Azospirillum brasilense: one gene and its partner. The protein of the gene in region 1 interacts with the protein of each later gene in a pairwise test. Links are inferred from orthologs where the notes say so. Each region holds a gene or a part of one and is shown in the gene's direction. Other genes may lie near its edges. The genes, in order: tsaE and rlmB.

Region 1 (16,295 bases):
GCTCCGCCGGGAGGCGTGGACTAGTCTCACCCGCGTGAGCGTCCTGACCCGATCATACGCCTTTGCCGCGCTGGGGCTGGCGGTGGGAGTCGGCCTGATGGCCGGGCCCTCCGGCTCGCCCGCCATGCTGGGCTTTGCCGGCGTCCTCGGCGCCGCCGGCTTCGGCGGGCTGTTCTGGACCGGCAAGGAGCGCCGCCGCAGCGACCGGCTGGCGGCCGACGTGGCGCGCCTGGAGGCCCTGCTGGCCGCCTCCCCCCACCCCTGGTGCGCCTGGGACGCCGGTGGCGGCGCCAGCGCGGCGCCGGGCTGCGCCAAGCTGCTCGGCGCGGTTCCGGGACAGGACATCGCGAACGCCTTCGCGGACGCCGACGCCCCCCGGGTCGCCGAAGCCGTCCGCCGCCTGCGCACCACGGGCGGGGACTTCCGGATCGAGGCGACGACCCGCAGCGGGCGGCGCCTGCTGCTGAGCGGGCGGCGGGCGGCCGGGCCGTCCACCGGGGCCGGGGCTGGCACGGGCACCGGCGCCACCGGACACCAGGACGTGGTCTGGCTGGAGGACATCACCGACCGCTGCGCCGAACAGGAGGGGCTGGCCCGCGGGCAGCGCGATGCCGAATCGGCGCTGGCCGAGCTGCGCGCGGCGGTGGACGCCCTGCCGCTGCCGGTGTGGCTGCGCGGCGCCGGACAGACGCTGTCCTGGTGCAACCGCGCCTACGCCCGCGCCGTGGATTCCGACCCCGCCGCGGTTTTGGACAGCGGCCGGGAACTGGCCGCGGACGGCGCCGGGCGCGCCCTGGCGCAGCGGGCGCTGGACAGCGGGGTCGCCCAGTCGGAGCGGGTCTCCGCCGTCATCGGCGCCGAGCGGCGCCTGCTGGAGGTCACCGAGGCCCCCCTGCCCGCCCCGGACGGCGGCGGCACGCTGGTCGTCGGCTACGCGCTGGACGTCACGGCGGTCGAGGAGATGCGCGGCGAGCTGAGCCGCCACCTCGCCGCCCACGGCGAGGTGCTGGAGCGGCTGGGCGCGGCGATCGCCATCTTCGGCGCCGACACGCGGCTGACCTTCTTCAACCAGGCCTACGCCCGGCTGTGGGACCTGGAGGAGTCCTGGCTGCGCAGCCAGCCGACCCACGGCGAGATCCTGGAGGAGCTGCGCACCCGCCGCCGCCTGCCCGAATACGCCGACTACCAGAGCTACAAGCGCGAGCGGCTGAGCCGCTACACCCGCCTGCTGGAGCCGGTCGAGGAGCTGATGCACCTGCCGGACGGCACGACCCTGCGCAGCCTCGCCGCCCCCCACCCGCTGGGCGGGCTGATGCAGATCCTGGAGGACGTGACCAACACGCTGGCCCTGGAGTCCTCCTACAACACGCTGATCGCCGTGCAGCAGGAGACGCTGGACAATCTGGCCGAGGGCATCGCGGTGTTCGGCGGCGATGGCCGGCTGAAGCTGTCCAACCCGGCCTTCGCCCGCGTCTGGGACCTCGACGATGAGGACCTTCTGGGCGAGCCGCACATCTCCAGCCTGTTCGAGCGGATGCGGCCTTTCCTGGAGAACGGCGGCGACTGGGACAGTCTGAAGGACGAGATGATCGGCGCGACGCTGGAACGCGCCGTGCGCTCGGGCCGGCTGGAACGGGCCGATGGGTCGGTGGTGGAGTTCTCCACCCTGCCGCTGCCCGACGGGGCGGTGCTGAACAGCTATCTCGACGTCACCGACAGCGCCCGGCTGGAGCAGGCGCTGCGCGCCTCCAACGCCGCGCTGGAGGCCGCCGACCAGTTGAAGAGCGAGTTCATCGCCAACGTCTCGCACCATCTGCGCAACCCGCTGAACGGCATCATCGGCTTCGCCGAGGTGCTGGCGAACCAGTATTTCGGGGAGCTGAACCCGCGCCAGATCGAGTATGTGAAGGGCGTGCTGAACGCGGGCGAGCGGCTGCTGGAGCTGATCGATGACGTGGTCGACATGACCAGCCTGGGGGCCGGGGTGACCACGCTGGACCGCGGCGCCGTGGACGTGCCCGACCTGCTGGAGACGGTGGGCGAGTTGACCCGCGAATGGGCGCGGCGCGAAGGGCTGCGCCTCGACCTCACCGCCCCCTCGTCGCTGGGCGAGGTGGAGGGCGACGAGCGGCGGCTCAAGCAGGCGCTGTTCACCCTGGTCGTCGGGGCCATCCGCCACCCGCCGGCGGACCGCCGCATCCTGCTGTCCGGGGAGCGGAGCGCCGACTCCCTCGTGCTGACCGTGGGGTGCGGCACCGGGCCGGGCGAGGCCGCCATGCCCTCGCGCTACGACCGCAACGACCCGCGGGGCGCGGCGGCGCTCGGCCTGTCGCTGGTCCGCAACGTCATGGAGCTGCACGGCGGGCGGCTGGAGGTCGAGGAGTGGCCGGGCCACGGCACCCGCTTCCGCTGCGTCCTGCCGCTTCCGCCCGCCTCCTGAGCCAAAGCCTCCTGATCTGCTTCCTCAGCCCTGGCCGCGCCTCGCGTCCCGGAAGGGCTCGGCGCTGCCGCCATGCGGCGAGGTGACGGACTCCGCCGCCGCGACCGGACGGTCGGTGGTGATCAGCCGCGCGCCGCGCTGGTAGGTGGCCCAGCGCCACAGCCACTGCATGGTGACCAGCACCCGCTTGTGGAAGTTCACCAGCAGATAGACGTGGATGATCGCCCACAGCACCCAGGCGAACCAGCCCTTCAGCTTGCGCGTCCCGAAATCGAAGACGGCGGCGCTGCGCCCGACGATGGCGGTGTTGCCGCGGTTGCGGAAGCGGAAGGGCTCCAGCGGCTGACCGCGCAGCAGGCTGGCCTCCAGCCCGCCGCCGAGATGCTCGCCCTGCTGCTTGGCGACCTGGGCCAGACCGGGCAGCGGCTTGCCGTCGTCGCCGGCCAGCGCCGCCGTGTCGCCCAGCGCGTAGACGTCGGGCACGCCCGGCACCGCCATGTCGGCACCGACCGGGATGCGCCCGCTGCGGTCGGTCTCCACCCCCAGCCAGGACCCGGCGGGCGACGCCTTGACCCCGGCGCCCCACACGATGGCTCCCGCCGGGATGAAGCGCCCGCCGACCGTGGCGCCCTCCGGCGTGATGCTCTCCACCGCCTGCCCGGTCAGCACGACGACGCCCAGCTCCTCCAGCTTGCGGCGGGCGTATTGGCCGAGGTCGTCCGGGAAGGTGGACAGGATGCGCGGCCCGGCCTCGACCAGCAGGACGCGGGCGGTGCGCGGGTCGATGCGGCGGAAGTCGCGGGCCAGCGTGAAGCGGGTCAGTTCGGCCACCGCCCCGGCCATCTCCACCCCGGTGGGGCCGCCGCCGACCACGATGGTGGTCATCAGCGCCTTCTGCCGGGCCGGATCCTCGCACATCTCCGCCTGCTCGAAATTCATCAGCAGCCGGGCGCGGATCCGCCGGGCGTTCTCGATGGTCTTCAGGCCGGGGGCGATCTCCGCCCAGTCGTCGTGCCCGAAATAGCTGTAGGAGGAGCCGGTGGCCAGCACCAGCCGGTCGTAGGGGACGAAGCTGCCGTCGGCCAGCTCCACCCGCTTGGCGGCGCGGTCGACGCCGGTCACCTCGCCCATCACCACGTCGACGTTGGGGTGGCGGCTGACGATGCGGCGGATCGGCTCGGCGATGTCGGCGGGCGACAGGGCGGCGGTCGCCACCTGATAGAGCAGCGGCACGAACAGGTGATAGTTGTTCCGGTCGATGATGGTGACGCGGATGTTCGTCCCGCCCAGGGCTTCCGCGCAGGCCAGACCGCCGAATCCCGCGCCGACGATCACGACATGGGGGCGGCTGTCCACGGGCGAGGGGGTGCGGTCGATCTGCGGCACGGCGGCAACCTCCGGTGAAGGCGATCCTGCACCGATAACCGCCAATGCGCCGCCGATGTTGCGGTGCATTCCCGGGTCCAACGGATGCCACCGTTGCCCCCACCCTAACCCTCCCCCGCTGCGCAGGGGAGGGGACTGCCGCCGCTTCGCAGAAATCTCCCTCCCCTGCGCAGCGGGGGAGGGCCGGGGTGGGGGCTGAGCTACCAAAATTGATGCCTATGCCAGGTCCATAAAGCTCACCGCGGCAGGGTCACCGTCACCCGCAGGCCGCCTTCCGGACGGTTGGACAGCGCGATGTCGCCGCCGTGGCCGCGCACCACCGTGCGGGCGGTGGCCAGACCCAGCCCCACCCCGCCGGTGTCGCGCGAGCGCGAGCGCTCCAGCCGGTAGAAGGGGGCGAAGACCTTCTCGAACTCGGCCTCCGGGATGCCGGGACCGCCGTCCTCGATCTCCACCCGCAACTCCCCGTCCGCGGGCCGCAGCCGCACGGTGAAGCCGCCGCCATAGGCGATGGCGTTGTCCATCAGGTTGGCGAAGGCGCGGCGCAGGGCCACCGGGCGCCCGTCCACCGTCGCGTGCGCCGGCCCCTCGTAGGCCGCCGCGTGCCCGGCGTCCACGCGGTCGTCGCACAGGCTCTGCAACAGGTCGGCGAGGTCGAGCGGGCCGCGTGGCTCGTGGTTGGCGTCGTCGCGGGCGAAGGCGAGCGTGGCGTTGATCATCGCCGCCATCTCGTCGAGGTCGGCGAGCATCTTGCGCTGCATCTCCGGGTCCTCGACCAGCTCGGCGCGTAGGCGCAGGCGGGTCAGCGGCGTGCGCAGGTCGTGGCTCATCGCCGCCAGCATCTGGGTGCGGTCGGCGACGAAGCGGGCCAGACGCGCCTGCATCCGGTTGAAGGCGCGGGTGGCGGCGCGCAGCTCCTGGGGGCCGGCCTCCGGCAGGGGCGGCGCCTCGCCGTCCACGCCCAACCGCTCCGCCGCGTCGGCGAAGCGCGCGATGGGGGCGGTCATGCGGCGCGCCGTCCAGACCGAGACCAGAGCCACCGCCCCGACGATGCCGGCCATCCACAGCGCGAAGCGCAGCAGCCGGAACGGCCCCTCCAGCGGGTCGCCGCCGACAAAGGTCAGCCAGGACCCATCCTTCAGCCCCACCGACAGCCGGACGTCGGCGCCCCAGCGGTGCTCGTCCACCGGAAAGGGGCCGGGCATGGGACGCTCCCGCCGGACCTCGACCACCACGGCGCGGTCGGGATCGTCCAGCTCGCCGCGGATGGCGCGGCGCAGCCGGTCGAAGGGAAAGCCCTCGCGCTGGTTGGCGAAGCGCGGCGTCTCGGGATTCCAGTCCACCCGCAGCACCGGGTCGTCGATCGCCTTGACCAGCCGCCGCCGCTCCTGCGGCGGGGTGCTCTCCACGAGCTGGACGATGGCCGTCACGCGCTGGACGAGAACGCGCATGCTGTGGGCCGGCGGCCCCGGGGGACGGTCGGTCAGATAGACCAGCGCGCTGACCGCCTGGGTCAGCAGCAGCGCCAGAACCACGGTCAGCACCAGCCGCGAGGCGATGCTGTCCGGCAGCCAGCGCCGGGCCACCAGCAGGCGGCTCTTGCGAGCAGTCTCCATCTCAGGCCCCCGTCACCGCCGGGGTGAACAGATAGCCGCCGCCGCGCACCGTCTTGATCATGGTGGGGTCGGCGGGGTCGGGCTCGATCTTGCGGCGCAGCCGGCTGACCTGCACGTCGATGGAGCGGTCGAAGGGCACCGCCGAGCGGCCGCGCGCCAGATCGAGCAGCTGGTCGCGGGTCAGCACCCGCTGCGGATGCTCCACGAAGGCGACCAGCAGGTCGTACTCCCCGGCGGAGAGCTGCACCAGCACCCCGTCGGGCGAGCGCAGCTCGCGCTTGGCGAGGTCGAGCGTCCAGCCCTCGAAGCCCAGCGTCTTGCCCACCGCACCGCCGGCCACCGGCGGGCCGGAGGCGCGGCGCAGCACGGCCTTGACGCGGGCCAGAAGCTCGCGCGGGCTGAAGGGCTTCGCCAGATAGTCGTCGGCCCCCATCTCCAGCCCGACGATGCGGTCCGTCTCCTCGCCCATCGCGGTCAGCATGATGACCGGCGTCTGCGCCGTCTCGGGCGTGGCGCGCAGGCGGCGGCACAGGCTCAGCCCGTCCTCCCCCGGCATCATCAGGTCGAGCACGATCAGGTCCACGCGCGCGGTGTCCAGCGTGCGCATCATCTCCACCCCGTCCTTGGCCCCGGTCACGCGGAAGCCGTGCCGCGTCAGGAACTGCGACAGGAGGGTGCGGATTTCGCGGTCGTCGTCGACCACCAGCAGGTGAGGTGTGCGGTCCATGGAACGCATGATCCGACGCGCGGGCGCCGGGGTGAAGAAGAAATGTGTAACGCCACGTTACGGGGAGGCCGGCTGTTACACAGCGTTACCAATTCACGGAAGGCCGGACATCAACCGGATACGTTGCCGGCCCATCATCGGGGTCATCGGGAACGCAAGACCCCGTCGATAACAAGGAGCATCCCCATGAAACGCGCTATGATGACCACCGCCGCGCTGGTTCTCGGCCTCGGCCTCGCCGTGCCGGTCTTCGCCCAGCAGCAGCCGGGTCCCGGCGCCGGCCCTGGCCCCGGTCCGGACGGCGGCCGGCATTTCTCCCGGATGTGCGAGGATCAGGACGCCCGGCTGGCCGGCATGCTGGCCTACGCCGAGAAGAAGCTGAACATCACCGACCAGCAGCGCGCCGCCTGGACCAAGTTCGCCGACGCCGCGAAGGCGAGCCAGAAGCCCACCCAGGACCTCTGCGCCAAGTACAAGGACCAGCCGATGCCCGCCGCGGCGCCGGCCCGGCTTGAGCGGATGGAGGCCATGATGTCGGCCCGCCTCGCCCAGCTCCAGCAGGTGCGCCCGGCGGCGACCGACCTCTACGCCCAGCTCACCCCGGACCAGCAGAAGCAGGCCGACCGCTTCCTCGACCGCGCCGGTCACGGGATGATGGGCGCCGGCATGGGCGGTCCCGGCCCGCGCCATCACGGCCCCGGCCATGGCCCCGGCCCGGGTCCCGACAAGGGCCCCCGCGGCGGCTGATCTCCCTGCCTCCAGGGCTGTCGCATTCGGCCTCTATAACCCTCTCCCCCCTGGGGAGAGGGTGGCCCGGAGGGCCGGTGAGGGGGTTGTGCTTGGCGGCAGGTCCGGCAAAAGCACAACCCCCTCACCCTAACCCTCTCCCCGGAGGGGAGAGGGGACTTCAAATGTCACCCTGTCCTGCCTCCCGTCAGCCGTTGACGGAGCGGGCCGCCGGTTCCCCGGCGGCCCGTTTCCGTTCTTACTCGGCGCCGGGAACGCCCTTGGAGGTCGAATATTCGAAGTGCAGCGCCTCGCCCGGATGGACCAGCGGGTGGATGGCGTGGGCCGCCTGCGCCGCCTCGGAAAAGCCGCAGAGGATCAGCTTCAGCTTGCCGGGGTAGGTGGCGATGTCGCCGATGGCGTAGACGCCGGGGGCGCTGGTGGCGCAGCCGGGCAGGCTGACGCCGATGTGGCTGCGCTCCAGGTTCAGGCCCCACTCGGCGATCGGCCCCAGATTCATCGACAGGCCGAAGAAGGCGAGCAGCGCGTCGGCCGGCAGGTCCTTCTCCTCGCCGTCCAGCGTGGCGACGCGCACGGCGGAGAGCTGGCCGTTCTCGCCCACCAGACCGGAGAGCTGGTAGGGCACCACCATCTCAACCTTGCCCTCGCGGACCAGCGCGTCCATGCGGGCGACGCTTTCCGGGGCGGCGCGGAACTTGGGCCGACGGTGGACGACGTAGACCTTCTCCGCCACGTCGGCCAGCGACAGCGTCCAGTCCACGGCGGAATCGCCGCCGCCGGCGATCACCACGCGCTTGCCGGCGAAATCCTGCTTGCGGCGGACCATGTAGAAGACCGACGTGCCCTCATACTGCTCCAGCCCGTCCAGCGGCGGGCGGTTGGGGCCGAAGGCGCCGCAGCCGGCGGCGATGATCACCGCCTGGGTGTCGATGCGGGTGCCGATGCTGGTCTCCACCAGCCAGCGCCCTTCCTCCGTCCGGGTCAGCTTCTCGACCTGCTGGCCCAGATGATAGGTCGGGTTGAAGGGGGCGGCCTGCTCCGCCAGCCGGTCGATCAGGTCGGCGGCCTCGATGGCCGGGTGGGCCGGGATGTCGTAGATCGGCTTTTCCGGGTACAGCGCGGTGCACTGCCCGCCCACCATGTCCAGCGCGTCCACCACATGGCATCGCATCTTCAGCATGCCGCATTCGAACACGGCGAAGAGACCGACGGGGCCGGCGCCGACGATGACGACGTCGGTGCGATGGACGGTGTGCGACATGGGACGCGCTGCCTTGTGCAAACGGGGGGAACGATGACGCCTTCAATTGTCCGGTTTCGCGCGCCCGGTCAACCCCGCCCTGCACGGGGAGGGCGAACGGCGCGCGCAAAATGGGTGCAGTCCCGCCGATTTCCTTCGGGGCGCGCGGTCGCGGTGGGGTAGGATTTGCGCGTTTTCCCCGTGCCGGAGCGGCCGCAATGAAGGACTGGCGATGAAGGAGCTGCGCTGCCTCGTGTTCACCGACCAGGAGGTGGTGAAGGCCGTGCTCGACCGCCGCCGCCGGATGAAGGAGCCGCTGCCCAGCGGCACGGTCGGCAAGGTCACCTACCGCCCCGGCCAGCCCGGCGGCGGCGGGGTGGAGACGCTGATCCAGGTCACCGGGGACGAGGGCGACGACCGGACGATGACCCTGCACGAGTCCGAGGTCGCGGCGGCGCTGGTGTCCTACTGCATGGGGCGCAAGATCCCCCTGCCCGTCGAGTCCGACAAGATGCTGTACCTGATCAACGGCGCCCTGACGCTGATGATCACCATGAACTTCAAGAAGCCCCCGCGTCTGGTGGAGGGCCGCATCGAAGCGGCGGAGCCCGCGCCCGGTCCCTCCTCCTCCCCCGGCCCGGTGCCGCGCAAGGCCGCCTCGCGACGTTGATTGCCGCCGTTGATTTGACCGCATCCCGTGACATGATCCAGACCAATTCCACCCCGAACACGCGCGCCGTTGCGCTGCCGAGCGAGGAGGCGACCGCCGCGCTGGCCCGCCGCTTGGCCGCGGCGCTGGCGCCCGGCGACCTCGTGGCCCTGCGCGGCGACCTGGGCGCCGGCAAGTCCGCCCTGTGCCGCGCCCTGATCCGCGCCGTGACGGAGGAGGACGCCGAGGTGCCGTCCCCCACCTTCACGCTGGTCCAGACCTACGACACCGACATCGGTCCGGTCTGGCATTTCGACCTCTACCGCCTGTCCGGCCCCGACGAGGTGACCGAACTGGGCTGGGACGAGGCCCGCGCCGAGGCCGTCCTGCTGGTGGAATGGCCGGACCGGCTGGGGCCGCTGCTGCCCGCCGACCGCCTCGACGTCGCGATGAGCTTCGCCGGGCCGACCGAGCGCCGCGCCACCCTGACCGGCCACGGCGCCTGGGAATCGCGCTTGCACACCCTTGACCTCACCGGAATGGAGCGGCCGTGACCGACCGCGCGTCGCAGATCGCCGCCTTCCTCGCCCGCCACGGGCTGGAGGGCGCCAAACGCGAGCCGCTGGCCGGCGACGCCTCGGCACGCCGCTACGAGCGGCTGACGACTCCGGACGGCGGGACGCTGATCCTGGTCGACACCCCCGTCCCGGCGGAGGATCTGGTGCCCTTCATCGCCATCGGCGCCACCCTGGACCGGCTGGGCTTCTCCGTTCCCGCCATCCTGGCGGCGGAGGTCGAGGCGGGGCTGGCCATCCAGGAGGATTTCGGCGACGGCACCCTGACCCGCCTGCTGAACGCCGGGAAGGAGCCGCGCCCGCTCTACGAACTGGCGACCGACGTTCTGATCGAGCTGCACCGCCGCCTCCCGGTGGAGGAGGCGGCCCGCCTGAATCTGCCGCTCTACGACGCGGCCCTGTTCACGCAGCAGGTGGCGCTGTTCGCCGACGTCTACATGCCTGCGGCGACCGGAAAACCGCTGTCCGACAAGGCGCGGTCCGACTTCGACGCGGCGTGGAACGCGGTGGTGCCGGGAGCCTGCGCCGGGCCGCAGTCGCTGCTGCTGCGCGATTACCATGTGGACAACGTGATGCGGCTGCCCCGGCCCGGTCTGCGGGCGGCCGGGCTGATCGATTACCAGAGCGCCGGGCTCGGCCCCGTCGCCTACGATCTGGTGTCGCTGCTGGAGGACGCCCGCCGCGACCTGCCCGCCGGGCTGGAGGGCGTGCTGCTCGACCGCTACCGGGCGGCCTTCCCGGATCGGGACTGGGACGCCTTCCGCCGCTCCTACGCGGTGCTGGGCGCGATCCGGCACACCCGCATCGTCGCCATCTTCGTGCGTCTGGCGTTGCAGCGCCGACGCGGCTATCTCCTTCACCTGCCGCGCGTCTGGCGGCTTCTGGAAGGCCAGCTCGCCAAGCCCGAACTGGCCCCGGTCGCCGACTGGTTTGCCCGTCATCTGCCGCCGGGTACCCGCGCGGAGCTTGTCGTTCCGGAGCCGGATTGATTATGTCGCCTGTCTCGAAGAAGACCCGTACCAAGACGTCGCCTGTGACCACCGTTCCCGCCAAGGCCATGGTGATGGCCGCCGGGCTGGGCCTGCGGATGCGCCCGCTGACCCTGGAGCGCCCGAAGCCCCTGATTCCGGTGATGGGCAAGCCGATGCTCGACCACGCGCTCGACCGGCTGGAAGAGGCCGGCGTGACCGCCGCCGTGGTGAACAGCCATTACAAGGGCGAAATGATCGCCGCCCATCTGGCGGGACGGACCAGCCCGGCCATCACCCTGTCGCCGGAGGACACGCTGCTGGAAACCGGCGGCGGCGTGAAGAAGGCGCTGCCGCTGCTCGGTACCGACCCGGTCTATGTGGTCAACGCCGACATCCTGTGGCTCGACGGCCCCTCCCCCACGCTGGCGCGGCTGGCCCGCCACTGGAACCCGGACGAGATGGACGCGCTCCTCCTGCTGATGGCGACCACCAAGGCGGTGGGCTACGAGGGGCGCGGCGATTACCACATGGACCCGCTGGGCCGGCTGACCCGGCGCGGCGAGATGGAGATCGCCCCCTTCGTCTACGCCGGCGTCCAGATCGTGAAGCCGGAGCTGTTCGGGCAGGACACCCCCGACGGCGCCTTCTCCACCAACCGCGTCTGGGACCGCGCGCAGGAGGCCGGGCGCCTCTTCGGCCTCGCCCATGACGGGCTGTGGTTCCACATCGGCACCCCCGACGCTCTGGCCGAGACGGAGGAGATGCTGTCGATGAGCGACGTGTCGGTGGTCACCACCTGACCGGCCACCCGGCCGGCCCTTTGTGAGAATTTTTGTATTCCTTGACGCTTTGTGGTCTCATTGCCCCACATCTAGTATCCTCGAGCGTCTGACGATACAGCTTCCGGGGCAGGCATGAGCGGCAGGGCTGAGCCCAAGGTCTATTCGATTCCCACCGGCGTGTCCTTCGTGGACCAGCTCGCCGCGGGCATCCTGGACCGTGTGGGGAACGACCCGCTGGCGCTGGCCGGGGTGACCGTCCTGCTGCCGACGCGCCGCTCCTGCCGCTCGCTGCGCGAGGCCTTCCTGCGCCGCTCCGGCGGGCAGCCGATGCTGCTGCCGCGGATGAGCCCGCTGGGCGAGCTGGACGCCGCCTCCCTCAGCCTGACCTCGGCGGAGGAGCTGCCCGGCGTGCCGCTGGAGCTGCCGGACCCGATCAGCGGGCTGAAGCGCCAGATGATGCTGGCCCGGCTGATCTTCCAGGCGACCGGCGTGTCGGCCACCACCGCGCAGGCGGTGCGGCTGGGCGCCGACCTGGGGCGGCTGATCGACGCGGTGTGGACGGAAAACGTCGCCTTCGACCGGCTGGCCTCGCTGGTGCCGGAGGATTACGCCCAGCACTGGCAGGTGACGCTGGAGTTCCTGAAGATCGTCACGGAGCACTGGCCGGCCATCCTCGGCGCCAGCGCCCTGACCGATCCCGCGCAGCGCCGCAACCTCGTGCTTCAGACCCAGGCCGCGCTCTGGCGGGCGGAGCCGCCGCAGGGGCTGGTCATCGCCGCCGGTTCCACCGGCTCCATCCCGGCCTCCGCCGACCTGCTGGCGGTGGTCGCCGCCCTGCCGCAGGGCGCCGTCGTTCTGCCCGGCCTGGACCTGGAGGCCGACGAGGCGAGCTGGGACGCCATCCGCGCCGACGAGGCGCACCCGCAACACGGCCTCGCCCATCTGCTCGACCGGCTGTCGGTTGGCCGCGCCGCCGTCCGCCGCTGGAACGACGCGGAGGAGCCGCGGGCCGCCCGCGCCCGCCTGCTCGCCGAGGCCATGCGCCCCGCCGCCACCACGGAAAGCTGGCGGGAGCTGGACGGGCTGGACGCCGCGGCCCTGGACGGGCTGACCCGCATCGACGCGCCGACCGCGGAGGAGGAGGCGTCGGTCATCGCCCTTCTGCTGCGCCACGCGCTGGAGACGCCGGGCAAGACGGCGGCGCTGGTCTCGCCCGACCGCAACCTCGCGCGCCGGGTCGCCATGGCGCTGACCCGCTGGGGCATCGCGGTCAACGACTCGGCGGGCCAGCCACTGGTCCACACCGCGGTCGGCACCTATCTGCGGCTGACCGCCGAACTGGCCGCCAGCCGCGCCCACCCGCTGGCCCTGCTGGCGCTCGCCAAGCACCCGCTGGCCGCTGGCGGGCACGATCCGGCGGAGTTCCGCCGCTCCGCCCGCGCGCTGGAGCGCACCGTGCTGCGCGGCCCCCGCCCGGCGGAGGGCTTCGCCGGGCTGATCGCCGCGCTGAAGGCCGCCGACCGCTTCGACCACCCGGACCAGCAGGCTGCCCTGCTCGGCTGGCTGGAGAACCTGGAAACGCTCGCCGCCCCCTTCATGGAAGCGCTGTTCAGCGAGGCCCCGCTCAGCGACCTCGTCCGCGCGCACGTCGCCTTCGCGGAGGCGCTGGCCTCGCGCACCGACGCGCCGGGGTCGGAATTCCTCTGGCGGCAGGACGACGGCGAGGAGGCGGCGACCTTCGTCCATGAGCTGCTGGAGGCGGCGGACGGTTTCCCCGCCGTTCCCGGCAAGGACTATCCGGCGCTGCTCGACGCGCTGATGGCGATGCGTCCGGTGCGCCCGCGCTTCGGCCTGCACCCGCGCCTCTACATCCTCGGCCCCATGGAGGCGCGCCTCCAGCATTTCGATCTGCTGATCCTCGGCGGGCTGAACGAGGGGACCTGGCCGCCCGACCCCGACGCCGATCCCTGGATGTCGCGCCCGATGCGCCGCGACTTCGGCCTGCCCAGCCCGGAACGCATGGTCGGCCTGTCCGCCCACGACTTCACCCACGCCTGCGGCGCCGAGGAGGTCGTGCTGACCCGCGCGGAGCGGGTGGACGGCACGCCCACCGTCCCGTCGCGCTGGCTGCTGCGGCTGGAGACGGTGCTGCGCGCGCTGGGTCTGGACGGGCGGATCGAGCTGGCCGGCGAGCCCTGGCTGGCCTGGGCGCGCGGTCTGGACGAGCCGGACGCCGTGCGCCCCGTCGCCCCGCCGGAGCCGCGCCCGCCCGTGTCCGCCCGCCCGCGCAAGCTGTCGGTCACCAAGATCGAGAAGTGGATGCGCGACCCCTACGCCATCTACGCCGAGCATGTGCTGCGCCTGCGCAAGCTCGACCCCATCGCCGCCGACCCCGGCGCCGCCGACCGCGGCCAGTTCATCCACGCGGCCCTGGACGCCTTCGTGAAGGCCTATCCGGGCCAACTGCCCGACGACGCGCTGCACCGGCTGCTGGCGATGGGCCGCGAGTCCTTCGGCCCGCTGCTGCACAGCCACCCCGATGTCTGGGCCTTCTGGTGGCCGCGCTTCGAGCGCATCGCCGAGTGGTTCATCGGGCTGGAGCGCGACCGCCGCCGCAACCTGAAGCCGCTCGCCACCGAGGTGTCGGGCGAGTTGGCGCTGAGCGGCCCCGCCGGCCCCTTCCTGCTGACCGCCAAGGCCGACCGCATCGATTCGGGCGGCGAGGGGCTGGTCCTGATCGACTACAAGACCGGCACCCCGCCCTCGACCCGCGAGATCGAGCTGGGCTTCGCCCCGCAGCTCCCGCTGGAGGCCGCCATGGCCGAGGCCGGCGGCTTCGCCGGGGTTGCGAAGAACCGGGTGGCCGAGCTGGCCTTCTGGCGCCTGTCCGGCGGCGACCCGCCGGGCGAGGAGAAGGCGGTGAAGGGCGACCCGGCGACTCTGGCCGCCGAGGCCCGCGCCGGTCTGGAGGAGCTGATCCGCCATTTCGACGACCCCGCCACCCCCTACCGATCCTGCCCCCGCCCGGCCATGGCGCCGCGCTACACCGACTACGCCCACCTCGCGCGGGTGCAGGAATGGTCGGCGGGTGGCGATGGGGGTGAGGGGTGATGAGTACACGTCATAACCCCCACCCTAACCCTCCCCCGCTTTCGCAGGGGAGGGAATCAAGGCCCTCCCCTGCCCAGCGGGGGAGGGAGGGGACCCATGCGCAGCATGGGGAGGGTGGGGGCAACGCCTCACACATGACGACCCGCCCATGACCGTCCTCGACTTCCCCGTCCGCGAGCTTCCGCTGGACCCCAACGTCGCGCAGCGGCTTGCCTCCGACCCGCTGTCGTCGGTGTGGGTGGGCGCCTCCGCCGGGTCCGGCAAGACGAAGGTGCTGACCGACCGCGTGCTGCGGCTGATGCTGTCCGGCACCGCGCCGGCGCGCATCCTCTGCCTGACCTTCACCAAGGCGGCGGCGGCGGAGATGTCCATCCGCATCAACCGCACGCTGGGCATCTGGGCGACCCTGCCCGACGAGGGGCTGGAGGACCGGCTCGCCGACCTCTGCGGCGAGCGGCCGAGCGCGGAGACGCGCACCATCGCCCGCCGGCTGTTCGCCCAGGTGGTGGATTGCCCGGGCGGCATGAAGATTCAGACGATCCACGCCTTCTGCCAGTCGCTGCTGCGCCGCTTCCCGCTGGAGGCCGGACTCGCCCCGCATTTCGAGGTGATGGACGAGCGCACCGCCGCCGGCCTGCTGACCGAGGCGCGGGACGAGGTGCTGCACGCCGGGCGCGCCGCCCCCGACAGCCCGCTCGGCAAGGCGATGGCCCGTCTGACCGCCGAGCTAAACGCCGAGGAGTTCGCCGACATCCTGGCCGAGCTGGCCAGCGAGCGCGGGCGCATCCAGCGCCTGTTCGAGAGCTTCCACGGGCTGGACGGCGCGGTGGACGCGGTTCACGAGGCCCTGGGTGTGCCGCCCGGCATCACCGAGGCCGCCATCCTGCGCGAGGCCTGCGCCGACCACGCCTTCGACGTTCCGGGGCTGCGCGACGCCTGCCGGGCTCTGTCCACCGGCAGCAAGACCGACGAGGAGCGCGGAGTCGGCATCCAGAGCTGGCTCGACGCCGCGGAAAACCGCGTGCGCGCCTTCCAGATCTACGTCCGCCATTTCCTGACCGCGGAGGGCGGCGCGCGCAAGACGCTGATCACCAAGAAGCCGGCAACCTCCTTCCCCGCTGCCCTGACGGCTCTGGAGCGTGAGGCGGAGCGGCTCGTTTCGCTGATGAAACGGGTTCGCTCGGCCGGAGTCGCCGCCTCCACCACCGCCCTGCTGACCCTGGCCGAGTCGCTTCTGAGCGCCTATGAGGCGAAGAAGAAGGCCAAGGCGCTGCTCGACTATGACGACCTGATCCTGTCGGCCAACGCCCTGCTGCGCGGCAAGGACGGCGTCCCCGCCGTGCCCTGGGTGCTGTTCAAGCTGGACGGCGGGTTGGACCACATCCTGATCGACGAGGCCCAGGACACCAACCCGGAGCAGTGGCAGGTCGTCGGCTCCATCGCCGAGGAGTTCTTCGCCGGCCTCAGCGCCCGGGACGGGGGCGAGACGACGCGCACCGTCTTCGCCGTGGGCGACGAGAAGCAGTCGATCTTCAGCTTCCAGCGCGCCGATCCCGCCGAATTCGCCCGGATGCGCCGCCATTTCCAGACCCGCGCCAAGGCCGCCGAGCGCGACTGGCACGCGGTGGCGCTGGACATCTCTTTCCGCTCCACCGCCACCGTGCTGCAGACCGTGGACGCGGTGTTCGGGCTGGACGGCGCCAAGGATGGTGTCGCTTCCGAAACGAGCCCGGTGATCCGCCACCGCGCCTTCCGCCGCGGCCATGCCGGTCTGGTCGAGCTGTGGCCCCCGGTGAAGCCGGCGGAGGCCGCCGACCCGCCCGCCTGGGCGCCGCCGGTGGAGCGCGAGGCCGCCGATTCGCCGTCGGCCCGGCTGGCCGCGGTCATCGCCGACACCATCCGCGACTGGACCCAGCGCGGCGAGTCGCTCGAGTCGCGCGGCCGGCCGATCCAGCCCGGCGACGTGATGGTGCTGGTCCGCCGCCGCACCGCCTTCGTGACGGAGCTTGTGCGCGCCCTGAAGGACCGCGCCGTTCCGGTGGCCGGTGTCG
Region 2 (14,439 bases), 610 kb from region 1 along the record:
CGAGCTTCGCCATGGGATCAGCCCTCCACCACTTCGAGGCCCATCGAGCGGGCGGAACCAGCGATCATGCTCGCGGCCGCCTCGACGTCGTGGGCGTTCAGGTCCTTCATCTTCTTCTCGGCGATGTCACGAATCTGGGTCTTCGTGATCTTGCCGGCGAAAGCGCCCTTGCCGGTGGTCTGCGAGCCCTTGTCGATGCCAGCGGCCTTCTTCAGGAAGTAGCTGACCGGCGGGGTCTTCGTGACGAAGGTGAAGGTACGGTCGCCGTAGGCGGTGATGACCACCGGGATCGGCATGCCGACTTCCAGGTCCTGCGTCTTGGCGTTGAACGCCTTGCAGAACTCCATGATGTTCAGGCCGCGCTGACCGAGCGCCGGGCCGATGGGCGGCGACGGATTCGCCTTGCCGGCCGGAACCTGCAGCTTGATGAAGCCGACGATTTTCTTTGCCATGTCACAACCTCCAGATACGACGCCTCGATACGCTGTCCGGCGTCGCGGGGCTTTGCGGTGCGGCTATGGCGGGCCTTCCGCAGCAGAAAGGAGCACGTGACTTTTAATCACGTGCCCCGGGAAAACTGTTGGTCTCAGACCTTCTCGACCTGGGTGTATTCCAGTTCGACCGGCGTGGAGCGGCCGAAGATCGACACCGCCACCTTGAGGCGGGCCTTCTCCTCGTCGACTTCCTCGACGATGCCGTTGAAGGAGGTGAAGGGGCCGTCGCTCACACGAACCTGCTCGCCCACCTCGAAGGTGATCGAGGGCTTGGGGCGCTCAAAGCCTTCCTGCACCTGATGGATGATCCGCTCGGCCTCACGCTGGCTGATCGGCTGCGGCTTGCCGCCGCCGCCAAGGAACCCGGTGACCTTTGGCGTGTTCTTCACGAGATGCCAGGACTCGTCCGTCAAATCCATCTTGATGAGGACGTAGCCGGGGAAGAACTTCCGCTCGGTGTTGATCTTGGAACCCCGGCGCACCTCGACCACTTCCTCGGTCGGCACCAGGATTTCTTCGAACTTGTCTTCCAGACCCTTCTGGGCCGCCTTCTCGCGGATGGCCTGGGAGACCTTCTTCTCGAAGCCCGAATAGACGTGAACGACGTACCAGCGCGCGGCCATGGCGATCAGGCTCCCAGCCCAAGGATCATACGGACGGCGAAGGCCAGCACCTGATCCACGACGAGGAAGAACAGCGAAGCCAGCACCACCATGACGAACACCATGGCGGTCGTCACGCCGGTTTCCTTGCGGGTCGGCCAGGTGACCTTGGCCACCTCGCGGCGGACGTCGCGCGCGAATTCTGCGGGGTTCACTTTAGCCATCGTAGACCGTGCGGGCTCCGGTGCGACGTGTAGGGCGCGGTCAGCGGCCCGTTCTGGTTCGGTACGGCGTGGCAGGAGTGGAGGGGCTCGAACCCCCAGCCCCCGGTTTTGGAGACCGGTGCTCTACCAATTGAGCTACACTCCTATCGCCGCAGGCTCTACCCCCGGCGGGGAGCGGAGCTTATAGCGCATAGCCGCGTGGCTTGCTAGCCTTTTTATCGGCCGGCATGCCGAAAACGACAGGGATCAATCCCGCCGCCGAACCATGGGGAACGACGGCGGGATCGACACCTTTAACTTACTTGATGATCGAGGCGACGACGCCGGCGCCGACCGTACGGCCACCCTCGCGGATGGCGAAGCGCAGGCCCTCGTCCATGGCGATCGGAGCGATCAGCTCGACTTCCATGGAGATGTTGTCGCCCGGCATCACCATCTCGGTGCCTTCCGGCAGCTTCACCATGCCCGTCACGTCGGTCGTGCGGAAGTAGAACTGCGGACGGTAGTTGGTGAAGAACGGCGTGTGACGGCCACCCTCTTCCTTCGTCAGGATGTAGGCCTCGGCCTTGAAGGTGGTGTGCGGCGTGATGCTGCCCGGCTTGGCCAGAACCTGGCCGCGCTCGACGTCCTCACGCTTCGTGCCGCGCAGCAGCGCGCCGATGTTGTCGCCAGCCTCACCCGAGTCGAGCAGCTTGCGGAACATCTCCACACCGGTCACCGTGGTCTTGACCGTGGTCTTCAGACCGACGATCTCGACTTCCTCGCCGACCTTGACGATGCCGCGCTCGACGCGGCCGGTCACCACCGTGCCGCGGCCCGAGATCGAGAACACGTCCTCGATCGGCATCAGGAACGGACGGTCCTTCGGACGCTCCGGCTGCGGGATGTACTGGTCGACCTCGGCCATCAGCTTGAGGATCGCGTCACGGCCGATCTCCGGCGAACGGTCCTCCAGAGCGCACAGCGCCGAGCCCTTGACGATCGGAATGTCGTCGCCCGGGAACTGGTAGGAGGACAGCAGCTCGCGCACCTCCATCTCGACCAGCTCGAGCAGCTCCGGATCGTCGACCATGTCGACCTTGTTCATGAACACCACCAGCGCCGGCACGCCGACCTGGCGGGCCAGCAGGATGTGCTCGCGGGTCTGCGGCATCGGGCCGTCGGCGGCCGACACGACCAGGATCGCGCCGTCCATCTGCGCGGCGCCCGTGATCATGTTCTTCACGTAGTCGGCGTGGCCCGGGCAATCGACGTGGGCATAGTGGCGGTTGGTCGTCTCGTACTCGACGTGGGCGGTCGAGATCGTGATGCCGCGCGCCTTCTCTTCCGGCGCCTTGTCGATCTGGTCGTAGGCGGTGAAGGTCGCGCCGCCGCTCTCGGCCAGCACCTTCGTGATCGCCGCCGTCAGCGACGTCTTGCCGTGGTCGACGTGGCCGATCGTGCCAATGTTGCAGTGCGGCTTGTTCCGCTCAAACTTTGCCTTCGCCATCGCTTTGGTCTTTCGTTCCCGACGTTCCGGACGCACACAATGGCCCGGCCGAGACCGACATTTCCCTTAGCGCGGGGGGATTGGAGCGGGTGAGGGGAATCGAACCCCCGTCGTAAGCTTGGAAGGCTTCTGCTCTACCATTGAGCTACACCCGCCTGCCATGCCCCGCCCGGCGCTATCGACCGGGAACTGCGATCACGGACAAGCCGTGGAATGTAGTGGTGGAAGGGGCTGGATTCGAACCAGCGTACGCGTACGCGGGCAGATTTACAGTCTGCTGCCTTTAACCACTCGGCCACCCTTCCTCAGGCCCGCTGCGGGACATGCCCGCCGCGGAGTTCGGCACTATGAGAATTTTTCAGGCCTTGTCAACACGTCTGAAGCAGTCCAAACCAGAAAACTGTGAATAACCGCGGCGGGCTTAGGCCTGCCCCCTCCAGCCGGACACCATGACCCGTTCGAAGAAGCCATCCGCGCCCCACGGCCAGCCCCCTGCCCCGGCCAAGAGTCACTCCCCGTCCCACCGCGAGTCGCGCGGCGACCGCCCCTCCGGGCGCGGCGCGCAGGGCGTCCTGCTCTACGGCCTGCACCCGGTGTCGGCCGCGTGGCTGAACCCGGAGCGGCGCATCCACCGCCTGATCGCGACCGAGGCGGGCCGCGCCGCGCTGGAGCCGGTGCTGGCCCAGGCCAAGGCCCGTGGGCTGCAGCGGCCGAGCCTGATGCCGGCCGACCGCAACGACCTGGACCGCATGTTGCCGCCGGGTGCCGTGCATCAGGGCGTGGCGGTCGACGTCGCCCCGCTGGAGGAGGTCGGGATCGAGGACGTCTGCGCCGAGGCCGATTCGGACCCGTCGGCGCTCATCGTCGTCCTCGACCAGGTGACCGACCCGCACAATGTCGGCGCGGTGCTGCGCTCCGCCTCGGCCTTCGGGGCCAAGGCGGTGGTGGTGACGGCGCGCAACGCGCCGGAGACCACCGGCGTCCTCGCCAAGAGCGCCTCGGGTGCGCTGGAGTCGGTGCCGCTGGTGCGCGTGACCAACCTCGCCCGCGCGCTGGCCGACCTCCAGCAGGCCGGCTTCTGGACCGTCGGTCTCGCCGAGTCGGGGAAGGGCACGCTCGCCCAATGCAACCTGACCGGCCGCACCGCTCTGGTGCTGGGGGCGGAGGGCGCCGGACTGCGCCGCCTGACCATGGAGCGCTGCGACGTCATCGCCCGCCTGCCGACTCAGGGGCCGGTCGGCAGCCTGAACGTGTCCAACGCCGCCGCCGTTGCCCTCTACGAGGTCGCCCGGCTGCGCTGAGGCGTCGCCGTTCGCGCCGCTCAGGTGAGGCTTGCCGCGGACCGCGCGGGACGCTAGTGTAAGCGCCCGCCGCGGTCTGGCCGGGCGGCGCGCCGGTTTAGCTCAGTTGGTAGAGCAGCGGTTTTGTAAACCGAAGGTCGCGGGTTCGAGCCCTGCAACCGGCACCACCTCCCCCCCCGGCAGACCGACGCCCGGCCCCGCCCATGACGCACGCTCTCCACGGCGGCTCCCTCATCCCGACCGGCTCCGGCGTCATCGACGCCGAGCATGGCGCCATTCTCGATCTGCTTTCGGCGATGACCGCGGGGGGTCCGTTCGGGCTGGCGGAGTTGACCGCGCTGCGTCACGCGGTGGCCGGGCATTTCGCCACGGAAACGGCGGAGATGGCCGTCCTGGCCACCGATCGTCGTGAGCGGCACGAGCAGGCCCACCGCAGCTACTTTGCCAGCATCGACGCACTGATCGCGACCGCCGAGCGCGGCGGTCCGCTGAACGACGATGACGCGAATCGGTTGATGCTTTGGTTCATCGTCCATTCCAACACCGCCGACACCGAGCTGGTGGAGGCCGCCCGGCGCGCCAACGACGAGCCGCCCATGATCTCCATGGACGACTGGCTCGACAGCCTGGACGAAGCGGACCGGGACGCCCTGCGTTCCTGAAACGGCCGCCTCGCCCCATTCGGGGGGAACCGCAGCCGGGAGCGTCGGTTGGGAGGAGGGACGATCCCGTCCCGCAACCGATCCAGGTTTCCCCCATGGAAAAGCCCGATACCCCCAACGCCGGGGCGCAGCGCCTGCGCGACGCCATCGACAAGGGGCTGACCGGCGATAAGATACCCGCCTCCGACCCCGCTGCGGCCCCGCTGGGCACCGATGACGAGGCCGCCGGCACCCGACCGCCTCCCGCCGCCAGCGATCATGATCACGCCCCTCCCGAGGCCCGCGCGCCCTCGGGCCACTCCAAGGGCGCCGACGCCTTCCGCAAAGGCGATCTTCCCTACGGCGAGGGCACCCGCGACGATGGATGACCGCCGCGGCGGGTCGGACGTCCGCGCAAAAAATGTCCCTCTTCCGGGTGGGAAGAGGGACATCGTCATGGCGTCGAATGCTGGCGGGGCGACCGCCCCAGTTTTCCGAAACAAATGGGCCGTTTGATGGACCGTCCGGCGAGTGTTCGGAACCGGTCGCCGATCAGAAATAGCGCTCCGGCACGCGCAGCACGTCGTCGGGCATCACCGGGGTGGTGATCGGGGCGCGGCGCAGTTCCTTCTTGGGATCGGCCCCGCGCGTGATCAGGACGTAGTCCTCCTTGGCGCGGTAGGTGTAGCCGCCGGCCATCGCCACCGCGGACAGGGCGGTCATGCCGTTGACATACTGGTACTGGCCGGGGTTGCGGACCTCGCCCAGGATGAAGAAGGGCCGGTGGTTCAGCACCTCGACGCTGACCTTGGCGTCGCGGACATAGCCCTGCGACAGGCGCTTGGCGATGTCGGTCTCCAACTCGCGCGGGGTATGGCCGCGGGCCGTCACCTCGCCGATCAGCGGCATGGCGACCTTGCCCGAACCGTCGACGCGGAACTCGCCGGAGAGCTGCTCCTCGCCAAAGACGATGACGCGCAGCGCGTCGCCGGCCCCCAGGCGGTAGTCCGTCATCTGGGCGACGCCCGGCGGTTCGAGAGGGGCATCCTGGCCACCGGCGCAGCCGACCATCGCGGCGGCGACCACGGTCATTCCGAGCGCGCGGAACACGTTACGTCGATTCATCCCTTACCCTTCCATGGCTCGTGAGGACATCGGGTCCAGCCGCCCGCGGATGGAGCGGCCGAACCCTGAGCGGTCACGGAGGGAGACTAGCAACTCGCACGCGCTTGGGAAAAAGTGGAGAGGAAGTAACGCCAACGGAGGAAAAGGATTCGCGTCACCGTATAGGCGGAAATGCAAAAGGGGCGCCCATCGGAAGATGAGCGCCCCTCTGTGCATGCTTCAGACGAACTGATTACATCTGAGCGCCAACGCGCAGATAGACCAGGTTGTCGGAATAATCGAAGCCACTGAGGTTCGAGTTACGCTTTTCGTAAGTATAACCGCCATTCACGAAGACATAGCGGCTGAGCTGGTAGCTGGCACCGGCCCCCAGCGTGTAGACGTCGTCGGTGCGGTCCACACCGTTGAAGTCGTCCTGGCGCCACTGGACGCGGGCGTTCAGCAGCAGGGTGCGCAGAAGCTCGTGATCCACGCCGACGGCGGCGACGGTGCGGTTGTAGCTCGACGCGATCTGGCTGCCGCGGGCGTAGGTCGATTCGCGGACCTGACGGCTGAGCGAGCCGGTGACCGAGGTGAGCTGGGTCACCGACCAGTTCAGGCGGCCGCCCACGGCCAGACCGCCGAAATCCTTCAGCGTCGGGTCGTCGTACGTCCGGCTCAGATAGCCGGCATAGATCTCGCCGTTGATGAGGCCGGTGAGGTCGGTGGACAGGCCGCCGACGACCTCGTAGCCGTCCGAGTCGCGGTTGACGCCGCCGAAATCCGGAGTCAGCCGGTAGCGGGTCCAGTTGTAGGAGCCCTGGACGAAGGCCTCGTAACCCTGGATGAACTCGTAGCCGGCGCGGGCGGTGCCCGTGTAGCTCCAGCGGTCGCGATCCTCCTGCGACTCCGTCCGCCCGCTGGTCAGTTCGGCGTCCTGGTAGGAGGTGTACTGGGCCCCGCCGGTCAGGCGGACGCGCAGGCGGTTGAAGCGCTGGTTGAACGAAGCCTCGCCGCCGTGGGTGAAGTAGTTCACCGGCTCCGCGAAGCGCGGCACCACGGTGCCGGTGCCAAGCGACACGTCGAAGTTCGGGTCGGACCGTCCCTCGTGGTCGCGGCGGCTGAACAGCAGGCCGCTGACCGAGCTGTCACGGGTGATGTCGTAGCGGCCGTCCACCTGCGCCCGGTAATCGGCGTAGTTCTCCGACGAGTAGTCGAAGAAGCGGCCGATGTTGCCGGAGGCCGAGAAGTTCAGGGCGTGGTTGTTGAAATCCGAACGCACGTCGACGCGCGGCTGGGTGACCCAGATGAAGTCGTCGCGGGTGTCGTTCTCGGTCGCGAAGACGTTGCTTTCATAGGTCAGGCCGGTCTCGATGCGCGGCAGGATACGGAACGATCCGGCGCGGATGCCGAGCTGTTCGACCTCCGGACGGCGGCGCTCCAGCACGGTTTCACCGGGCTGCAGTTCCTGGGCGCCCACCGGCGTGGCCGCGGGCAGCGCCGTCAGCACGGTGGGCGCGAGCGCGAGGGCGAGGAAGGACAGGGAGCTGGGCTTCATGGGTCACCGCGCAAGGCTGAAATCAGTGGCTCGTATCGGGCGGCCGAATGGCCTCGGAATGTGCATTCGCCGCTCCGGCAGAAGCGGACAGTCGCTGCAAAGACAACTCATGGCGTGATGTCCGTGCAACAGTGAAGCCGTTCAACCGTGGTTTTTGCCCGCCCCTGTGTTGTTGGCGCAACAAGACTTGCGTCAGACGGGCGCTCTATTGCCATACGCCCGCATCATTAGAGCTAAGGTCATACGACCACGAAGGACGCGCACGCGCCGGCCTGGGAACCAGCCATCGGCGGCGTCCGTTCATGCAAAGGCGGTCCGGAGCCGCGCCAACCCGAACCATGAGGACGCGCCGAGCATGACCAAGCCCCTGACCACTCCCCCGCCGCCCAAATCGCCGCGCCACCCGGGTGACGATGTCGTGATGCCGCCCTACACACCGGGGAGTGTTCCGCCGCCCGATGGCGACCTGCCGAAGTCCGACCGCGAAAGGACTCCGCCACCGAACACTTACCCGCCGAAGCAAAACCCATAATCGAAATACGGACAACCCTCTGGTACGACCAAAACACACCCGCATATGCAGATTGCGGCCTAGTCCCCCAGCAAGATTCTTGAAACCCGCGACTCATCTTCGTTCGCGAGTGCTTTTCAATGCAAATAGTGACGGGGTCTAGACTGTGGCTCTATGCCGCAGCAGCGAGCGTTGCCTATTGCGACTTCCACCCCTAGGCTTCAAAGCGAAGCCTGCTGCATTTGGCGCAATCCCGGGAACACTCCCCGGGCTCGGTGCCGAACCTGTCGCACGGTGTTCCGCCGACACCCGCCGCAACCGGAAACGGTCCGGCTCCGCAACGCTCGTGTGCGCCCATGGATCAGATCGCCCATCCTCCGACCGACGATTACCTGCTGACCGGGCAGGCGCACTACCGCCTTCGCCGGGCCCATCAGCGCGCGTCCTCCATCTTCATGGACATGATCGGCGACTCCCAGCTCACCCCCACCCAATGGGGCGCCCTGGTCACGCTGCGGACCGAGGGGTCGCTGTCGCAGAACCAGCTCGGCCGGCTGACCTTCATGGACCCGGCGACCACCCAGGGGGTGATCCTGCGCCTTGTCGAGCGCAAGCTGGTGGAGCGCCAGCCGGACCCGCAGGACCGGCGGCGCACCAGCGTCAGCCTGACCCGCGCCGGCCAGTCGCTGGTCAGCACCCTGCTGGAGAACGCCACCCGGGCGCATCACCGCACCCTGGACCCGCTGACCCCGGAGGAGCAGGCGACCTTCCTCCTGCTTCTCTCCCGCCTGATGTGAGGCCGGCGGCATCGGCCCGCGGAAAACCCGGTTGGTGCGGCGCAACGGAACGGTGACTTTTGCGGTGGGTTTGCTATGAACGCAGACACTGCGTTCACGCTGCCGTTCCATGCGTTCGGGCAGCCGCCAACCGCGCCGGGATACCGCCGACCATGAACCGCCGCCATCTCCTGCTTGCGCCGGGCGCTGCCGCCCTCGCCACCGCCCTTTGGATCGCCGCGCCGTCGGTGTCCCACGCCCAATCCGCCCCGGCCCCATCGGACGGACGGCCGATTCGCGTCGGCGAGATCAACAGCTACACCGGCCTGCCGGCCTTCACCATCCCCTACCGCCAGGGCTGGCAGCTCGCGGTGGAGGAGGTGAACGCGGCCGGCGGCCTGCTCGGCGGGCGCAAGCTGGAGGTCGTCTCCCGCGACGACGCCGGCAAGCCGGACGACGCCGTGCGCGTCGCGCAGGAGCTGCTGTCGAACGAGAAGGTCGAGCTGCTGGCCGGCACCTACTTCTCCCACGTCGGGCTGGCCGTGGCGGACTTCGCCGCGCGCAACAAGGTGCCCTTCGTGGCGGCGGAGCCGCTGACCGACGCCATCACCTGGACCAAGGGCAACCGCTACACCTTCCGCCTGCGCCCCAGCACCTACATGCAGGCGGCCATGCTGGTGGAGGAGGCGGCGAAGCTGCCCGCCAAGCGCTGGGCCACCGTCGCTCCCAACTACGAATACGGCCAATCGGCGGTGCAGTGGTTCCGCCAGCTCCTGTCGGAGAAGCGTCCGGACGTCGAGTTCGTCGCCGAGCAGTGGCCGGCCCAGGGCAAGCTGGAGGCCGGGCCGACCGTGCAGGCGCTGGCCGCGGCCAAGCCCGACGCCATCTTCAACGTCACCTTCGGCGCCGATCTCGCCAAGTTCGTGCGCGAGGGCGAGGGCCGCGGCCTGTTCCGCAACCGCACCGTCGTCAGCCTGTTGACCGGCGAGCCGGAATATCTCGACCCGATGAAGGACGAGGCGCCGGAGGGCTGGATCGTCACCGGCTACCCGCAGGAGCAGATCGACACGCCCGAGCACAAGGCCTTCCGCGAGGCCTATGCGAAGCGCTTCAACGAGCCGCCGCGCCAGGGCTCGGTCGTCGGCTACGCCACCTTCAAGGCCATCGCCGCCGCCGTGGAGAAGGCCGGCTCCACCGATGCGGAGAAGGTGGTGGACGCGCTGTCCGGCTTGGCCCTGTCCAGCCCCTTCGGCCCGATCACCTTCCGCGCGCTCGACCATCAGGCGACGATGGGCGCCTATGTCGGCAAGACCACGGTGAAGGGCGGCCAGGGCGCGATGACCGGCTGGCGCTACGCCGACGGCGCGGACTATCTGCCGTCCGACGAGGCCGTTCGCAAGATGCGCCCGGAGTAAGGGGCTGAGGAGGGCCGCGTTTGCCCCCACCCTTCCCGCGGCGGTGCCGCGGGCCCCTTCCCTCCCCCGCCTTCGGCAAGGGAGGGAGTTTTTATCCCCTCCCCTGCGTAGCGGGGGAGGGTCAGGGAGGGGGCAACCGGTCGCCCCCCGCAGACTGCCGAAAAGAGCCGATGTCCTTCTACCTCGTGCAATTCCTCAGCGGCCTCGCCACCGCGGCGACGCTGTTCCTGGTGTCGTCCGGGCTGACCATCGTGTTCGGCGTGACGCGGATCGTGAATTTCGCGCACGGCTCCTTCTACATGCTGGGCGCCTATCTCGGCTGGACGCTGGTGGAGCGCTGGGGGACCACGCCGCTGGGCTTCTGGGGCGCGGTGGCCGCGGCCTCGCTGGTGGTCGGGCTGCTCGGCGCGCTGATGGAGGTCGGGCTGCTGCGCCGCCTCTACCGCTCGCCCGAGCTGTTCCAGCTGCTCGCCACCTTCGGCGTCGTGCTGGTGGTGCAGGACGCCGCCTCCTGGATCTGGGGGTCGGAGGATCTGCTGGGCCGGCGGGCGCCGGGGCTGCGCGGCTCCGTGGACATTCTGGACCAGCCCTTCCCGCTCTACGACCTTGTGCTGATCGGGCTGGGGCCGCTGGTGCTGGGCCTGCTCTGGCTGCTGTTCAACCGCACGCGCTGGGGCACGCTGGTCCGCGCGGCGACTCAAGACCGCGACATGGCCTCGGCGCTCGGCGTCGATCCGGCGCGGCTGTTCACCGGGGTGCTGTTCCTGGGATCGGCGCTGGCCGGGCTCGGCGGCGCCCTTCAGGTCCCGCGCGAGGCGGTGAACCTGCACATGGACATGGTGATCGTGGTCGAGGCCTTCGTCGTCGTCGTGGTCGGCGGCATGGGCAGCCTGACCGGCGCCTTCGTCGCCTCGCTGCTGATCGGGCAGTTGCAGGCCTTCGGCATCCTGGTCTTTCCCCAGATCACGCTGGTCCTGGTCTTCCTGTTCATGGCGGTGGTGCTGGTCATCCGCCCCTACGGCCTGCTCGGCCGGGCGGAGGACGCGCCGCCGACCGCCGCCAGCCCCGGCCCGCCGCTGATCGCCGCGGCCGGCGCGGCGCGCTGGGCGCCCGCCCTGCTGCTCGCCCTGCTGGCCGCGGTGCCTCTGGTCGCCGGCGACTACGCGCTGATCGTGCTGACCGAGGTGGTGATCCTGGCGCTGCTGGCGGCCAGCCTGCATCTGCTGATCGGGCTGGGCGGCCTCGTCTCCTTCGGGCACGCCGCCTATTTCGGGCTCGGCGCCTACGGCGCGGCGCTGCTGGTCAAGCATCTGGCCGTGCCGATGCCGCTGGCGCTGGCCGCCGCGCCGCTGGTCGCCGGGCTGGGGGCGCTGGCCGCCGGCTGGTTCTGCGTGCGGCGGTCGGGGCTGTATTTCGCCATGCTCACCCTGGCCTTCGCGCAGATCGTCTGGTCGGTGACCTTCCAGTGGTACGGCGTCACCGGCGGCGACAACGGCATCCTCGGCGTCTGGCCGCCGGAGTGGGCGGCGGGCAAGGCGGCCTATTATTGGCTGACCCTGGCGCTGGCCGGCGGCGCGCTGCTGCTGCTGCGCCGCGCCGCCTTCGCGCCCTTCGGCTACACGTTGCGCGCCGGGCGCGATTCCGCGCTGCGCGCCGAATCGGTGGGCATCGACGTGCGCCGGCACCAGTGGCTGAGCTTCGCCCTGGCCGGCTCCGCCGCCGGTCTGGCCGGCGGGCTCTACGCCTTCGCCAAGGGCAGCGTCTTCCCCACGCTGATGGCCGTGCCGGTGTCGGTGGACGCGCTGGTCATGGTGCTGATGGGCGGCATCCAGACGCTGAGCGGCCCGGTTGTGGGGGCGGCGCTGTTCCACCTGCTGGAGACCGAGGCGATGAGCCGGACCGACTGGTGGCGGCTGGTCCTGGGCGCCGTCATCCTGGTGCTGGTCCTCGCCTTCCCCAAGGGCGTCGCCGGCTTCGCCCGCGACCTGTGGACCCGCGGGAGGGAGTCATGAGCCGCCTCGCCGTCGAGAACCTTCAGCGCGCCTTCGGCGGCGTGCAGGCCGTGCGCGGCGTGTCCTTCGCGCTGGACGCCGGGGAGGTGCTGGCGCTGATCGGGCCGAACGGCGCCGGCAAGACGACCTGCTTCAACCTGCTCAACGGCCAGCTCCGGCCCGACGCGGGCACGGTGCGGCTGGACGGGGTGGACATCGTCGGCCTGCCGCCGCGCCGCATCTGGCGGATGGGCGTCGGCCGCACCTTTCAGATCACCGCCACCTTCGCCTCGATGACGGTGCGCGAGAACGTGCAGATGGTCCTGCTGTCCGTCCACAGGCGGTTGTTCGGGCTGTGGACCCCGGCCGCCGCCGGGTTCCGCGACGAGGCGATGGCCCTGCTGGAGCGCGTCGGCATGGGCGCCCAGGCGGAGCGGCCCTGCGGCGTGCTGGCCTACGGCGACCTCAAGCGCGTGGAACTCGCCATGGCGCTGGCCGGTGATCCGAAGATCCTTCTGATGGACGAACCCACCGCCGGCATGGCCCCGGGCGAGCGGCAGGAGCTGATGGCCCTGACCTCCTCCCTCGTCCGCGAGCGCGGCCTCGCCGTTCTGTTCACGGAGCATGACATGGACGTCGTGTTCGGCCACGCCACCCGCATCATCGTGCTCGACCGCGGCCAGCTGATCGCCGAGGGCACGCCCGACGCCGTGCGCGCCGACCCGCGCGTGCAAGCCGTCTATCTGGGAGGTGCCGCATGACCGGCCGGCCGCTGCTGAGCGTCCGCGGGCTCCAGGCCTGGTACGGGCGCGCCCACATCCTGACCGGCGTCGATCTGGCGGTGGGCCGGGGCGAGGTCGTCGCCCTGATGGGCCGCAACGGCGCCGGCAAGACCACGACGATGAAGGCGGTCATGGGGCTGCTCGACCGGCGCGCCGGGTCGGTCGCCTTCGACGGGCGCGACGTCTCCGCCCTGCCGCCGCACCGCATCGCGCGGCTCGGCCTCGGCTATGTGCCGGAGGACCGCCGCGTCTTCACCGACCTGACGGTGGAGGAAAACCTGGAGGTCGGCCGCCAACCGCCCCGCGACGGCGCGCCCCACTGGACGCCCGACCGTCTCTATGCCCTCTTCCCCAACCTCGCCGAGATGCGGGGCCGCCGCGGCGGGCGGATGAGCGGCGGGGAACAGCAGATGCTGACGCTGGCCCGCACGCTGATGGGCAACCCGTCGCTCCTGCTGCTCGACGAACCGTCGGAGGGGCTGGCCCCGCGCATCGTGCAGCAGATGGCCGACGCCCTGCGCGCCCTGAAGGCCGAGGGGCTGTCGATCCTGGTGTCGGAACAGAATCTTGCTTTCGCCGCCGCGGTCGCCGACCGGGCGAGCGTCATCGAAAAGGGGCAGATCCGCTTCGAAGGCCCGATGCGGACTCTGCTGGAGGACGAGGCGGTGCGCCGGGCCTATCTGGCGGTGTGAGGCTGGCGGTGTGAGGCTGGCGGTGTGAGGCTGGCGGTGCGAGGACGGATCACACCAGCATGTCGAGAATGCGCTTTGTATTGTCCTGCGCGGCCTGCATGACCTTGACGTTGGCGGCGAAGTCGGTCTGAGCCGAAGACAGGCTGACCACCACCGCCGGATCAAGGTTGCCGGCGGCGAGCTGTGCCCCCGCCTCGTCGGCGCGGGACTGGGCGCCCTGAAGCCCCGCCAGGGCGGAGGCCTGGGCGTCGGGCAGGGACGGCATCCGCGGTGCGCCGGGCGCGCCGATGTCCATGATGGGACCTCTCGATTGATCGGTGACCACCCTACCCCTTTTTCGGCGGAAAAGCGACGGGGTGCGGCGGGTCGGCTTAGCCCTCCGCCAGCCAGACGGCCAAGCGGTCGAGAAAGGCGCCGGCCTCCGCCGGGTCCTTCAGGCTCCAGCCGGCGGCGCTGGGAGCCGGCGGGTCCATGACGCGGATGCCAACACCCTCCCTCCCCTCGCCCCGCCCCTCGCCCCGCTCCGCCAGGGCGCGGAATGCGTCCTCGTCCGTCTCGTCGTCGCCGAGGTAGAGCGGCAGCGTCTCCGGTCCCGCCAGATCCAGGGTGTCGAGCAGCGACAGCACCGCCTTGCCCTTGTCCCACGGGACGTTGGGCCGCAGCTCGTGGATCTCCTTGCCGCCGGTGACGCGCAGCGTCGGGAAGGCCGCCGCGACGTCCCGCACCGCGTCGCCCACCGCCGCCTTGCGGTCCGGGGCGACCCGCCGGGTGTGAATGGCGATGGCGAAGCGCTTGCGCTCGACCAGCGCGCCCTCGACGCCGTGCAGGCGCCGCAGCAGGTCACCCTCCGCCGCATCGA

The links.
Region 2: the proteins of tsaE (region 1) and rlmB interact in binary tests that used the Escherichia coli proteins (3 or more experiments, as listed by UniProt). The link is inferred for Azospirillum brasilense from one-to-one orthologs.

Annotation. Positions count from the first base shown.
Region 1 is NZ_CP032345.1:1,384,760-1,401,054, forward strand. What follows is about bases 7,782-10,608. They hold tsaE (tRNA (adenosine(37)-N6)-threonylcarbamoyltransferase complex ATPase subunit type 1 TsaE), read left to right. Parts: upstream 7,782-8,858; coding sequence 8,859-9,359; downstream 9,360-10,608. Other genes in these bases: D3869_RS06800 (NAD(P)/FAD-dependent oxidoreductase), read right to left, coding at 7,782-8,177; D3869_RS06805 (hypothetical protein), read left to right, coding at 8,389-8,826; D3869_RS06815 (aminoglycoside phosphotransferase family protein), read left to right, coding at 9,356-10,369; D3869_RS06820 (nucleotidyltransferase family protein), read left to right, coding at 10,372-10,608. Also shown: D3869_RS06770 (sensor histidine kinase), read left to right, coding at 35-2,440; D3869_RS06775 (NAD(P)/FAD-dependent oxidoreductase), read right to left, coding at 2,465-3,826; D3869_RS06785 (ATP-binding protein), read right to left, coding at 4,063-5,442; D3869_RS06790 (response regulator), read right to left, coding at 5,444-6,169; D3869_RS06795 (Spy/CpxP family protein refolding chaperone), read left to right, coding at 6,356-6,916; more of D3869_RS06800, read right to left, coding at 7,155-7,781; more of D3869_RS06820, read left to right, coding at 10,609-11,151; double-strand break repair protein AddB, read left to right, coding at 11,266-14,244; double-strand break repair helicase AddA, read left to right, coding at 14,393-16,295. UniProt on the Escherichia coli protein: Required for the formation of a threonylcarbamoyl group on adenosine at position 37 (t(6)A37) in tRNAs that read codons beginning with adenine.
Region 2 is NZ_CP032345.1:783,638-798,076, forward strand. The notes cover bases 2,283-5,184. They hold rlmB (23S rRNA (guanosine(2251)-2'-O)-methyltransferase RlmB), read left to right. Parts: upstream 2,283-3,258; coding sequence 3,259-4,110; downstream 4,111-5,184. Other genes in these bases: tuf (elongation factor Tu), read right to left, coding at 2,283-2,809; D3869_RS03985 (hypothetical protein), read left to right, coding at 4,314-4,772; D3869_RS03990 (hypothetical protein), read left to right, coding at 4,868-5,140. Also shown: rplA (50S ribosomal protein L1), read right to left, coding at 1-13; rplK (50S ribosomal protein L11), read right to left, coding at 18-452; transcription termination/antitermination protein NusG, read right to left, coding at 587-1,117; preprotein translocase subunit SecE, read right to left, coding at 1,123-1,320; more of tuf, read right to left, coding at 1,619-2,282; D3869_RS03995 (polysaccharide biosynthesis/export family protein), read right to left, coding at 5,304-5,876; D3869_RS04000 (outer membrane beta-barrel protein), read right to left, coding at 6,109-7,413; D3869_RS04005 (MarR family winged helix-turn-helix transcriptional regulator), read left to right, coding at 8,281-8,721; D3869_RS04010 (ABC transporter substrate-binding protein), read left to right, coding at 8,874-10,115; D3869_RS04015 (ABC transporter permease), read left to right, coding at 10,286-12,127; D3869_RS04020 (ABC transporter ATP-binding protein), read left to right, coding at 12,124-12,867; D3869_RS04025 (ABC transporter ATP-binding protein), read left to right, coding at 12,864-13,580; D3869_RS04030 (hypothetical protein), read right to left, coding at 13,630-13,875; otsB (trehalose-phosphatase), read right to left, coding at 13,952-14,439. UniProt on the Escherichia coli protein: Specifically methylates the ribose of guanosine 2251 in 23S rRNA.